DNA from 3 places in the Paeniglutamicibacter sp. ZC-3 genome. Region 2 is predicted to be linked to each of the others. Evidence: riboswitches for the same ligand, from Rfam matches in the RefSeq annotation. Region 2 holds a riboswitch; each other region holds the start of a gene.
What was found. A riboswitch is a leader RNA that binds a small molecule or an ion and turns the genes downstream of it on or off. The one in region 2 is predicted to bind glycine.
Positions count from the first base shown of each region.

Region 1: another riboswitch for glycine. It lies ahead of OIU93_RS09770 (hypothetical protein); the one in region 2 lies ahead of gcvP (aminomethyl-transferring glycine dehydrogenase).
Region 3: another riboswitch for glycine. It lies ahead of OIU93_RS04365 (DUF5058 family protein); the one in region 2 lies ahead of gcvP (aminomethyl-transferring glycine dehydrogenase).

Region 1 covers NZ_JAOYTG010000007.1:98,756-102,005, forward strand. The annotation lists gene OIU93_RS09760 (hypothetical protein) at 1-418, opposite strand, end outside; gene OIU93_RS09765 (hypothetical protein) at 801-971, shown strand; glycine riboswitch at 1,046-1,143, shown strand; gene OIU93_RS09770 (hypothetical protein) at 1,300-1,506, shown strand; gene cycA (D-serine/D-alanine/glycine transporter) at 1,562-3,043, shown strand; gene OIU93_RS09780 (PH domain-containing protein) at 3,135-3,250, opposite strand, start outside.
Region 2 covers NZ_JAOYTG010000008.1:77,207-80,456, reverse strand. The annotation lists gene OIU93_RS10485 (NADPH-dependent F420 reductase) at 1-390, opposite strand, end outside; glycine riboswitch at 1,164-1,264, shown strand; gene gcvP (aminomethyl-transferring glycine dehydrogenase) at 1,443-3,250, shown strand, end outside.
Region 3 covers NZ_JAOYTG010000002.1:276,836-280,085, forward strand. The annotation lists gene OIU93_RS04355 (amidohydrolase) at 1-414, opposite strand, end outside; gene OIU93_RS04360 (hypothetical protein) at 513-1,259, opposite strand; gene OIU93_RS04365 (DUF5058 family protein) at 1,287-2,036, opposite strand; glycine riboswitch at 2,209-2,299, opposite strand; gene OIU93_RS04370 (nuclear transport factor 2 family protein) at 2,644-3,009, shown strand.

The sequences.
Region 1 (3,250 bases), on a different contig from region 2:
CGGGTCCAAGCCATTTCAAATAGGAGCGGGACTGTCGCCGACGGTCGGCGATCAGTTCGAAGGCAGCGAGACCGCCAGCTTGCTTCGCTTCCTGAGCTACCTCAAGGAGCTCTGATTTTGCCTCGGCGCGCTCTAGGACTCGTCGAGTCCGAAACGGTCCGTATCCGACGGGACCATATCCCCAGAGCATCGAGAGCAAGAAGACCTGCACCGCTGTGTCCTCGTCGACGACATCCGGGGCCGCCGCGATGGCCTGAGTTCGGTCCATGCGGTCTGTTCCTAAGGACGCCAGGAATGACGCATATTCAGGGAGATGCCGGGACCAAGATTCGGTGTTCCAGCGTGATTGGGCCTGCGTTGGTCGGCCAGCGAGATCCCAGCGGTGAAAGGTCTGGATCAGGACTTCGGGGACTGTCATGTACTTAGCCAAGCACACGGAGGTGAACAGGGTTTGGGCCTCGTCTCTTGGAGGTATCTTGCGCTCGGTTCCGAGGATGGCGCGATCATTGCGCCCCGTTGACCGAGGCGGCTCCACCTATGACTTACCAAACCACGTCGATGAGAAAGACCCTACGATACGTAGGTAACCGAAGCGAACGACGCGGTGTCCCGGCTGCCCGCCTGAGGGGACGGAGCCGACATTCCCCGGAGACGGTCCTTTTGTGTCCGCCCACGTGGAACTCTTCTTCTTGAGGATCGCCGTCTCGTGAAACGTGCACGAAACACGTGCTGGACGACCGTTACAGGGCGGAAACGCGAACGAAAATGGCCCGGCATTCCGGGTTGTTAGCGTGGCACACATGACACAGACAACCAGGCCGCAAGCAGCGCCCGATTCCGCCGGTGCGGCGGTCGCAACCATCAAGGAATCCGTCAAGGACCGCGCCGTCGGCCTCGCCCATGAAGATGACGAATCCCCGTTGGCGTACCCGGCCCACGTCAGAATGACATTTTTCGACCCTGCGCTGTAATGAAAGTTTCTGCGGTTTGCACCACGGGAGAACTTTCACGTAGATTGTGACAGCAGTCACAACAAAATCGCCGTTGACGCGTGGCGGGAGAGTCCCGTTCACACCATGGACGGGCGCCGTAGGAGCAATTCCTCCCCAGGAAACTCTCAGGCACCCGTACCGCCACGAAGAGGCGAATCTGGAAAGAAGCACGGTTACGTTCGTGCTCACCGAAGGAGCAAGTCCCGACCCCTTGCGGGCCGGGATGGAAACTCTCAGGTACGTCAACAGATTGGGGAGGATCCAAGAACAGTGCGGCCTGGCCCGCGCTCGATTCGGGAGTTCCTCCATGACGCCAACCACCCACGCCACTGCCCGGTCGCCCTTCGGCGCGCCCGCCGGCCTGTCCCGTGAATCCGCGCAGCGGAATCACCGGCTTGCCGCGCGCCGCGCCGAATGGCCCTCCTGCAAGTGCGCCGGCCTGGGAATGGTTGCCTCGGAGAACACCGTGAAGGCCCCACTCCAGGGCCTCGCCACCGTCGGCGACATCCGTTAGGGAGTCGTCAATGGCACGCCACCGAAGCACCGGCACCAATCTGGAAGGCAACAGCATGAGCAAGAACAGTTCCGCGCCCCACCTCGAACGTGGGCTCTCCAACCGCCACATCCAACTGATCGCGATCGGCGGGGCCATCGGCACCGGCCTGTTCATGGGCTCCGGAAAGACCATTGCGGTGGCCGGGCCGTCTGTCATCTTCGTGTACATGATCATCGGCTTCATGCTTTTCTTCGTGATGCGCGCGATGGGCGAATTGCTGCTGAGCAACACCAACTACAAGAACTTCTCCGACTTCGCCGGGGACATCCTGGGCCCGTGGGCCGCATTCTTCACCGGCTGGACCTACTGGTTCTGCTGGGTGGTCACCGGCATCGCCGACGTCGTGGCGATCTCCCACTATGTGGCGTTCTGGTGGAAGGACCTGCCGCTATGGATCCCCGCCGTGGCCTGCATCCTGTTGCTCGTGGCGCTCAACTTGCCGAGCGTTAAGAACTTCGGCGAAACCGAGTTCTGGTTCGCCCTGGTCAAGATCGTCGCCATCGGCGCACTGATCGTCGTCGGCCTGGTCATGATCATCACCGGCTTCGAAAACAACGGCGCCACCGCCTCCTTCGCGAACCTCTGGAGCGACGGCGGGATGTTCCCGACCGGCTTCATGGGCTTCGTCGCCGGCTTCCAGATCGCCGTGTTCGCATTCGTCGGCATCGAGCTGGTGGGCACCACCGCCGCCGAGACCAAGGACCCGGAGAAGACCCTGCCCAAGGCGATCAACTCCATCCCGGTCCGCATTCTCTTCTTCTACGTCGGTGCCCTGGTCATCCTCATGGCGGTGCAGCCGTGGAAGCTGTTCAGCGCCGCGGAATCCCCCTTCGTGGGCATGTTCGCCATGGCCGGCCTGGCCGGGGCGGCAGGCGTGATCAACTTCGTGGTGCTCACCTCCGCGACCTCCAGCGCGAATTCAGGGATCTACTCGACCTCCCGCATGATGCACGGGCTGGCCGAGGAAGGCGACGCCCCCAAGGGTTTCGCGAAGCTCTCCCGCACCAAGGTCCCGCGCAACGCGCTGCTGTTCTCCTGCATGTTCCTGCTCGCCGGGGTGGCGCTGCTTTACGCAGAGGGCGGCGTGGCCGAGGCCTTCACCCTGGTCACCACCATCTCGGCCCTGTGCTTCATGTTCGTCTGGTCGATCATCCTGATCAGCTACCTGGTCTACCGCAAGCGCCGCCCGCAGCTGCACGCGGCCAGCAAGTTCAAGATGCCCGGCGGAACGTTCATGCCCTACGTGGTGCTGGCCTTCTTCGGCTTCATCCTTTGGGCATTGACCACGCAGGCCGACACCCTCTCCGCGCTGCTCTTCACCCCGATCTGGTTTGTGGGACTGGGGATCGGCTACGCGATCCTGCGAAGCAAGCCGAAGCACGCCGAGCTGCGTGCCATGCACGGAGCCAAGGTCGCCCAGGAGCGCATGCTCGCCGCGTCATTCAACGCCGGCCCGGCCGTCGAGGCGGAGCAGAAGGAGCCTGCCGCGCGATGACGCCGGGCGCCACCGGGCGCCTGCTTAGCCGGAAAGGCCTCGGGGCCGCCCCCAAAAGGGCGGCCCCGAGGCCTTTCCGGCTGTTGTTGGCTTAGAGGACGTGGGAGGCGACGAGCTGCGAGAGGGCGCGCACGTCCACCTTTCCCTTGAACTCCAGGCGGACCTTGCCCAGGCCGCTGAACCACAAATCCAGCTCGGCGTCGAGAT
Region 2 (3,250 bases):
GGAGATTTCCTCGGCGGCCGAGCTTCCTGCAGGGGTGGTCAGCGAGTCAAAGGTTGCGAAGTCCACCGGGTTGGTGATGTCGACCAGGATCTTGGAGTCCAGGGCCGAACCCTGGGCGGCGACGTATTCCTTGGCGGCGTCGAAGGGCAGGGCCAAAACGACGATGCGGCCAGCCGGGACTTCGGCGGTATTCCCGCTGGCGATTCCGGTACCGAGCTCGGCGGCAAAGGTGGCTGCGGTCTCGGTGGAGCGGGCCAGGACCTGCAGGCTCTTGCCGGCGGCGATCGAGCGTGTTGCAAGCGCGCGGCCCATGTTGCCGGTGCCGATGATGGTGATGTCGATGTTCATGTCGTTCTTCTTTCCAAAGAGTCGAGCGAGGAAGTTCTTCATGTGATCCTCAAATCCTGTTTGTTGAACCTTCAAGTGATACGGTAGACCCCTAATGGTTGAACTGTCAAGTATTTCAGGATGAATCCGTTGAAAATTGTTTGCGACGCCCGGGTGTGGACCGTGGATGCAGCGGGAAGTGCCCTGCTGAGGTGTGAAAATCTTGAGGATCATGCGCCCGGATGCGAAGGGTTGGAGGCATGGCTGAGAGCGGGGGCTGGAAGGCGTGATCGGAAACCGCGTCCGTCGGAGGGTCGGGATGGTGGGCAAGCACGAGAGTGCGGGGGTTTATGCTGCTGGCCACCCCGCTGTTCATCATTGCTGCCGGGCATTTGGCCGCGCGTGTTGCCATGGACACGAACGCCCGAGCGGCGCGGCTGTGGGCTGATTGCCATCGTGATTTCGTTGGCCGCCGGTGCGGGGCAGCGGTGGGCGTGGTTTCGACGCAGCGCCAGGCGTCCGGCATGGGTGTGGATTGTCGGACTTGGCGCGCGGGCTGTTCCCAATGGCCGGGATCCTTGCCCTGAGCCTGCGATACCCGCTGCTCTCGCATGCCCTTGTCGATGTGGGCAACTTGTCGGTTTCGTCTTCCTCAATCTCTAGGTGCCTCCAGGATCGTGAACTGCCGGGCCAGGGTTCGCCCGGGGTGCAATGTGTGCCCTCGCGCAGGAGTGGCCCGCGTAAAAGACGTGTTGCTTCATCCAGGCATGTCCGTGTTGTCTGGCTCACGCATCGCCGGTAGGATGGTGATCGTGCCTCGAAGGGGGCGCAGCCACTGACATGCGGCGGGAGAGTCCCGTTCAACGAAAGTTGGTCGGGCGCCGTAGGAGCAATTCCTCCCCGGGAAACTCTCAGGCCCCCGTACCGCCGCGAAGAGGCAACTCTGGAAAGTAGCAACACCGCCGTTCGGCGGTGCGGCTCACCGAAGGTGCAAGCGTGCCCCGCCCTCACGGACCGGCGCAACGCGGAAACTCTCAGGTCAAGCAACAGGGTCGGGGAGGAACTTTGCAGCTCGTTCGGTGTGTACGCACGCCGATGACCCAATGGAGTTCCCCATGACCGTGACCCCGTCCGCTGAGTTCGTCGCCCGCCATATTGGCCCGCAGGGCAGCGACATCGACACCATGCTGAGCCAGCTTGGTTATTCTTCCATCGACGAAATCGTCGACACCGCCGTTCCCGCCGACATCCGCCAGAGCGAACCCCTGGACCTGCCGGCCCCACGAACCGAAGCAGAGGTCCTTTCGGACCTGCGCGTGCTGGCAAACAAGAACGTCATGAAGACCCAGATGATCGGGCAGGGTTTCTCCGACACCTTCACGCCGCCGGTGATCCTGCGCAACGTGCTCGAAGACCCGGCCTGGTACACGGCCTACACCCCGTACCAGCCGGAAATCTCCCAGGGTCGCCTCGAGGCGCTCATCAACTTCCAGACCATGGTCATGGACCTGACCGCGATGCCTATCGCCAACGCCTCGATGCTTGACGAAGCCTCCGCCGTCGCCGAGTCCGTGCTGCTGATGCGCCGTGGCAACAAGGCAAAGGGCAACGCCAAGACCGTGCTCGATGCCAACCTCTTCCCGCAGACCATCGCCGTGGTTCAGGGCCGCGCCGAAGCCCTGGGCTTCGAGGTCGAGATCGCGGACCTGTCCAAGGGCCTGCCCGAGGGTGACATCTCCGGCATCGTGCTGCAGCAGCCGGGCAACAACGGCGCCGTGGTTGACCACACCGCCGTCATCGCCGCTGCCAAGGAGCGCGGCGCGATGGTCACCATCGCCGCCGACATCCTGGCACTGACCATGATCACCGCGCCGGGCGAACAGGGTGCCGACATCGCCGTGGGCAACACCCAGCGCTTCGGCGTCCCGCTGTTCTTCGGTGGCCCGCACGCCGCATACCTGGCAGTGCGCACCGGCCTGGAACGCCAGCTGCCCGGCCGTCTGGTCGGCGTGTCCAAGGACGACGCCGGGTTCCCGGCCTACCGTCTGGCGCTGCAGACCCGCGAGCAGCACATCCGCCGCGAGAAGGCCACCTCCAACATCTGCACCGCCCAGGCGCTGCTGGCCATCACGGCCTCGATGTACGCGGTCTACCACGGCCCCGCTGGCCTCAAGCGCATCGCCCAGCGCGTCCACAACCACGCCCGCACCATCGCCACCGTGCTCTCCGGTGCCGGCCTGGAACTGGTTGCCGACTCCTTCTTCGACACCGTGCAGGTGAAGGTCGCCGACTCGGCCGCCATCATCGCCAAGGCCGAGGAAGCCGGCATCAACCTGCGCCGCGTGGATGCCACCACCGTGGGCATCTCCACCGACGAAGCCACCACTTCGGCACACGTTGCGGCCATCGCCGGTGTCTTCGGCGTCACGGGTGAGGACTTCAAGGCAGAGGGCTACGAGCTGCCGGCATCGTTGCAGCGCACCAGCGACTACCTGAGCCACCCGATCTTCAACACCATCAAGTCCGAAACCCAGATGCTGCGCTACCTGCGCAAGCTCTCGGACCGCGACCTGGCCCTGGACCGCACCATGATCCCGCTGGGATCGTGCACCATGAAGCTGAACTCCACCGCCGAAATGGAATCCATTTCCTGGCCGGAATTCGCCTCCATCCACCCGTACGCCCCGGCACACCAGACCGAGGGCTGGCGCGAGCTGATCACCGACCTCGAAGGCCGCCTGACCACCATCACCGGCTACGCGGGCGTCTCCATCCAGCCCAACGCCGGTTCGCAGGGCGAATACGCGGGCCTGCTGGCCATCCGCGGCTACCACCTGTCCAACGGCGATGACCAGCGCACCGTCTGCCTGATCCCTGCCTCCGCGCACGGCACCAACGCCGCCTCCGCCGTGCTGGCCGGCAT
Region 3 (3,250 bases), on a different contig from region 2:
GGCCCAGGCATCGGTGGCACCGGCGTAAAGCTCGGCGGTCTTCAAGGCGGTGGCCATGTGGGTGTCGTGGCCGCAGGCGTGCATGGTCGGGACCTCGGTGCCGTCATCCAGGAATCCGGTGGCGGTGCTGGCGTAGTCAAGACCGGTGTCTTCGAGGACCGGCAACCCGTCGGTGTCGGCGCGCATGCCAATGACCGGGCCCTCGCCGTTGCGCAAGATGCCAACCACCCCGGTGCCGCCGCAGCGGAACACCTCCAGGCCCAGCTCTTCCAGGCGCTTGGCCAGGTAGTCGGCGGTCTTGTGCTCCTGCATCGACAGCTCGGGGTTGGCGTGCAGGTACTTGTAGGTTTCGCTCAGTTCCGCTGCCGAGTCCGTGCTCATCGTCAGGGACTGCGGGATGGAGGTACTGGTCATGGGGTGTCTATTCCTTGCTCTTGGTTGGCGGCGGCACCAAAGGGTGCCGCCGCCAGTCAATATCGTGAAAATTCGTGTCAGCGGACCGAACGTCCCGGTCAGTAAACCGGACCCTCGGGCCTGGCCTCCAGCGGCACGTCCTCCGGAGTCCCCAGGGTCTTGCGGTCGCGCAGCACCCAGGCGAGCACGGCCGTGGCAATCACGGCAACGGCGGTGGCGAACAGGTTCATCCCGGGAATCAACGGGACCAATACGAAGATCACCACAGCCGATACGGCCAAGGCGATCACCGCGGAGCGCGGTGCCTTCTGACTCACGATGGCCTGAATGATTACGGCGCCCAACACGGTGGGCAGGATGTACAGCTGGACGGTCTGCACGATATCGGTGGGAATCACACTGACCAGCCACGTTCCCAGCAGGCCCACGAAGATGAACAGCGAGGTCAGGTGGACTGCAGCCGCACCGCAAATGGCGGCGACCGCGGCCAGCTCGCCCTTGCGGGTGCCCGGCTTCACCCCGATGGTCGATTGCGCGATCATGGCAGCCGGAAGGAGCTTATTGGAAATGTTGCCGATCATGAACGCCTGGTACATCGAGGAGGCGCCAAGGATCGGGAAGTAGGTCAACGGCTCCACAATCCAGATCACGCCGAAGACGGCGGCCAGCGCGGCGAAGGCCGTCAGGACGGAGGAAAGCTCGATGTCCAACCCGGAAAAGAAGACCAGGTAGGTCGGGGCCGCCAGGGAGAGGATGAGGCCGATGATCATGGTGATCCGGCCCCAGCGGGAGGTGGTTTTGTCGAAGGCGCTGAGCGCCTGGTGCAGTTCTGCTGTCTTACTCATCATGTGCTCCTGAAATTCTCGGCTGCGCTAAACGCGGGTTGCTGCGTAGGTGATGGTGAGGGCCAGGATGATGGCTATGCCCAAGGCCCATTCCTTGATCCACGGCTTGTTCACCCGTTTGGCGATGACCATCAGGACGGTCATGATCGCCGCCGAGGACAGGAAGGCAACCACATGGATCCACGACTTGGGCAGTTCGGCCATGCCCAGAACCATGAATGCGGCCATCATTGCGGCACCGGGGACCACCAGCATGATGGCGGGGTTGACCTTGCGCAGTGCCGAGTCGCCGCGCTTGAGCAGCGGGGTGAAGATGAGGGTGGCGATCATCCACATGGCACCGCCGAGGCTCATCGCGGCCAGGGCCAGGCCGAAGACGGCCTGGGTGTAGGTGGGGCCACCGAGTTCGGCTCCCACGGTTTTAGCGGAGATGGCGGCAGCGGCGGTTTCGTAGGACACCGACCCGATCAGGCCGATGCGCACGAGCACGGCAGGTGTGCCGAAGATCGTCAGCAGTGCGACGGCGACCAAGACCACGGCCAGCGAGGGACCCAAGGCGGAGATGGCGCCGGCTCGGAAGCTGGTCTTGAGTTCTGCCTGCGTCATTCCGATATGAGGCGCGGCGACGCGGGCGGCCTTCATGTAGATGATGCTCTGGACGATGATGACCAGGAAGACGCCAATGGCGCAGGCCCAGAGGATCGGCGAGTTGGCAACGGCGAGGATATCCGTGGAGTTGTTGTCCACAACTGCGGGCAATATGGCAGGTACGTGCATGGGGGAGTTCTACCGTTCATCGAAGGGTTCAGTGCGGTGATTGCTGGCCATTGATGATGCCGGTTGCCACCGTGCCCGCTCTGTCCTGAACCTGAAAGTGAAACCAGTGCCCCATGGCACTGGTGTGCTTCGTCGGTGAGCCACCTGTCCCGGCGGCTGCTCTCCAGAGTTTCCTCACGCGACTGTTCCTGGTACCTGAGAGATTGCGGGTGCTTGCCCCTTCGGTGCCCGAGTGGTGTCCGGGACTCTCCAGCCGCGCGTGATCGGAAGACTATTCAGTTGTCGGCGGTTGCTTTACCGCTTGGGACCACAATACTTGACGTGGGTCACAGTGACTCTTTTGTGTCACGACCGAACGGTCATGAATATGTGTTTCCGATCCGGAGCCGGACGGTGTAGGGGCCTGAGAGCGTGGCCGGTCCTCAACCAAGCTCCCGTATCGAACGGAACTCGGGCTGACAAGTGTTCCCTCGTGATGCGTTGGTGGATACCCTTTGACAGTCGGCATCCCTTCTTACCCGGGCCCCCCATGTTGCCAAGTGGCCGAAGCACCCGCACGGGCCGGTTGCCCACCAAAGCGCCACACGGAATCCCGGAGGTTTCATACATGTCTGCCAACAAGGAAACCGTCAGCAAGTACATCGACGGATTCAACAAGTCGGATCATGCCCAGATCCTGTCGTGCCTGACCGACGACATTGAATGGACGGTCTTTGGCCACTTCCGTCTCAGCGGCAAGGATGCATACGACCAGGCGATCGAAAGCCCCGACTTCAGTGGGCCGCCGGTGCTGGAAATAGTGCGCTTGGTCGAAGAGGGCGACGTGGTGATGGCCGAGTTGTCCGGCGAGGCGCACCGGACCAACGGCGAGATCATGCGCATGGCCATGGGAGAGGTATTCGTGATGCGCGATGCCTTGATCGCCGAACGCCGCGCCTTCGTCATCGAACTGACGGAGAACGAGTACAAATAGACGCCGGTCCTTGTTGATCCCACGCCGCGTGACCCGCAGGTCACCGCGCATCTGGGATAGGTTCTTAGGAGGGCAACGGCAGCCGTGTTCGGGTGGCCGGGCCACGACTTTGGGATGGATAACTGGATGAGACTGCGGGAATTCGTCGGTGCAGGACTGGACATCGTTTCGGGTGCATTGACTCCATTCATCGCCGATCATAAGACCAACGTCCCGGGTGGGACTTCGAGACGAAGCCCCA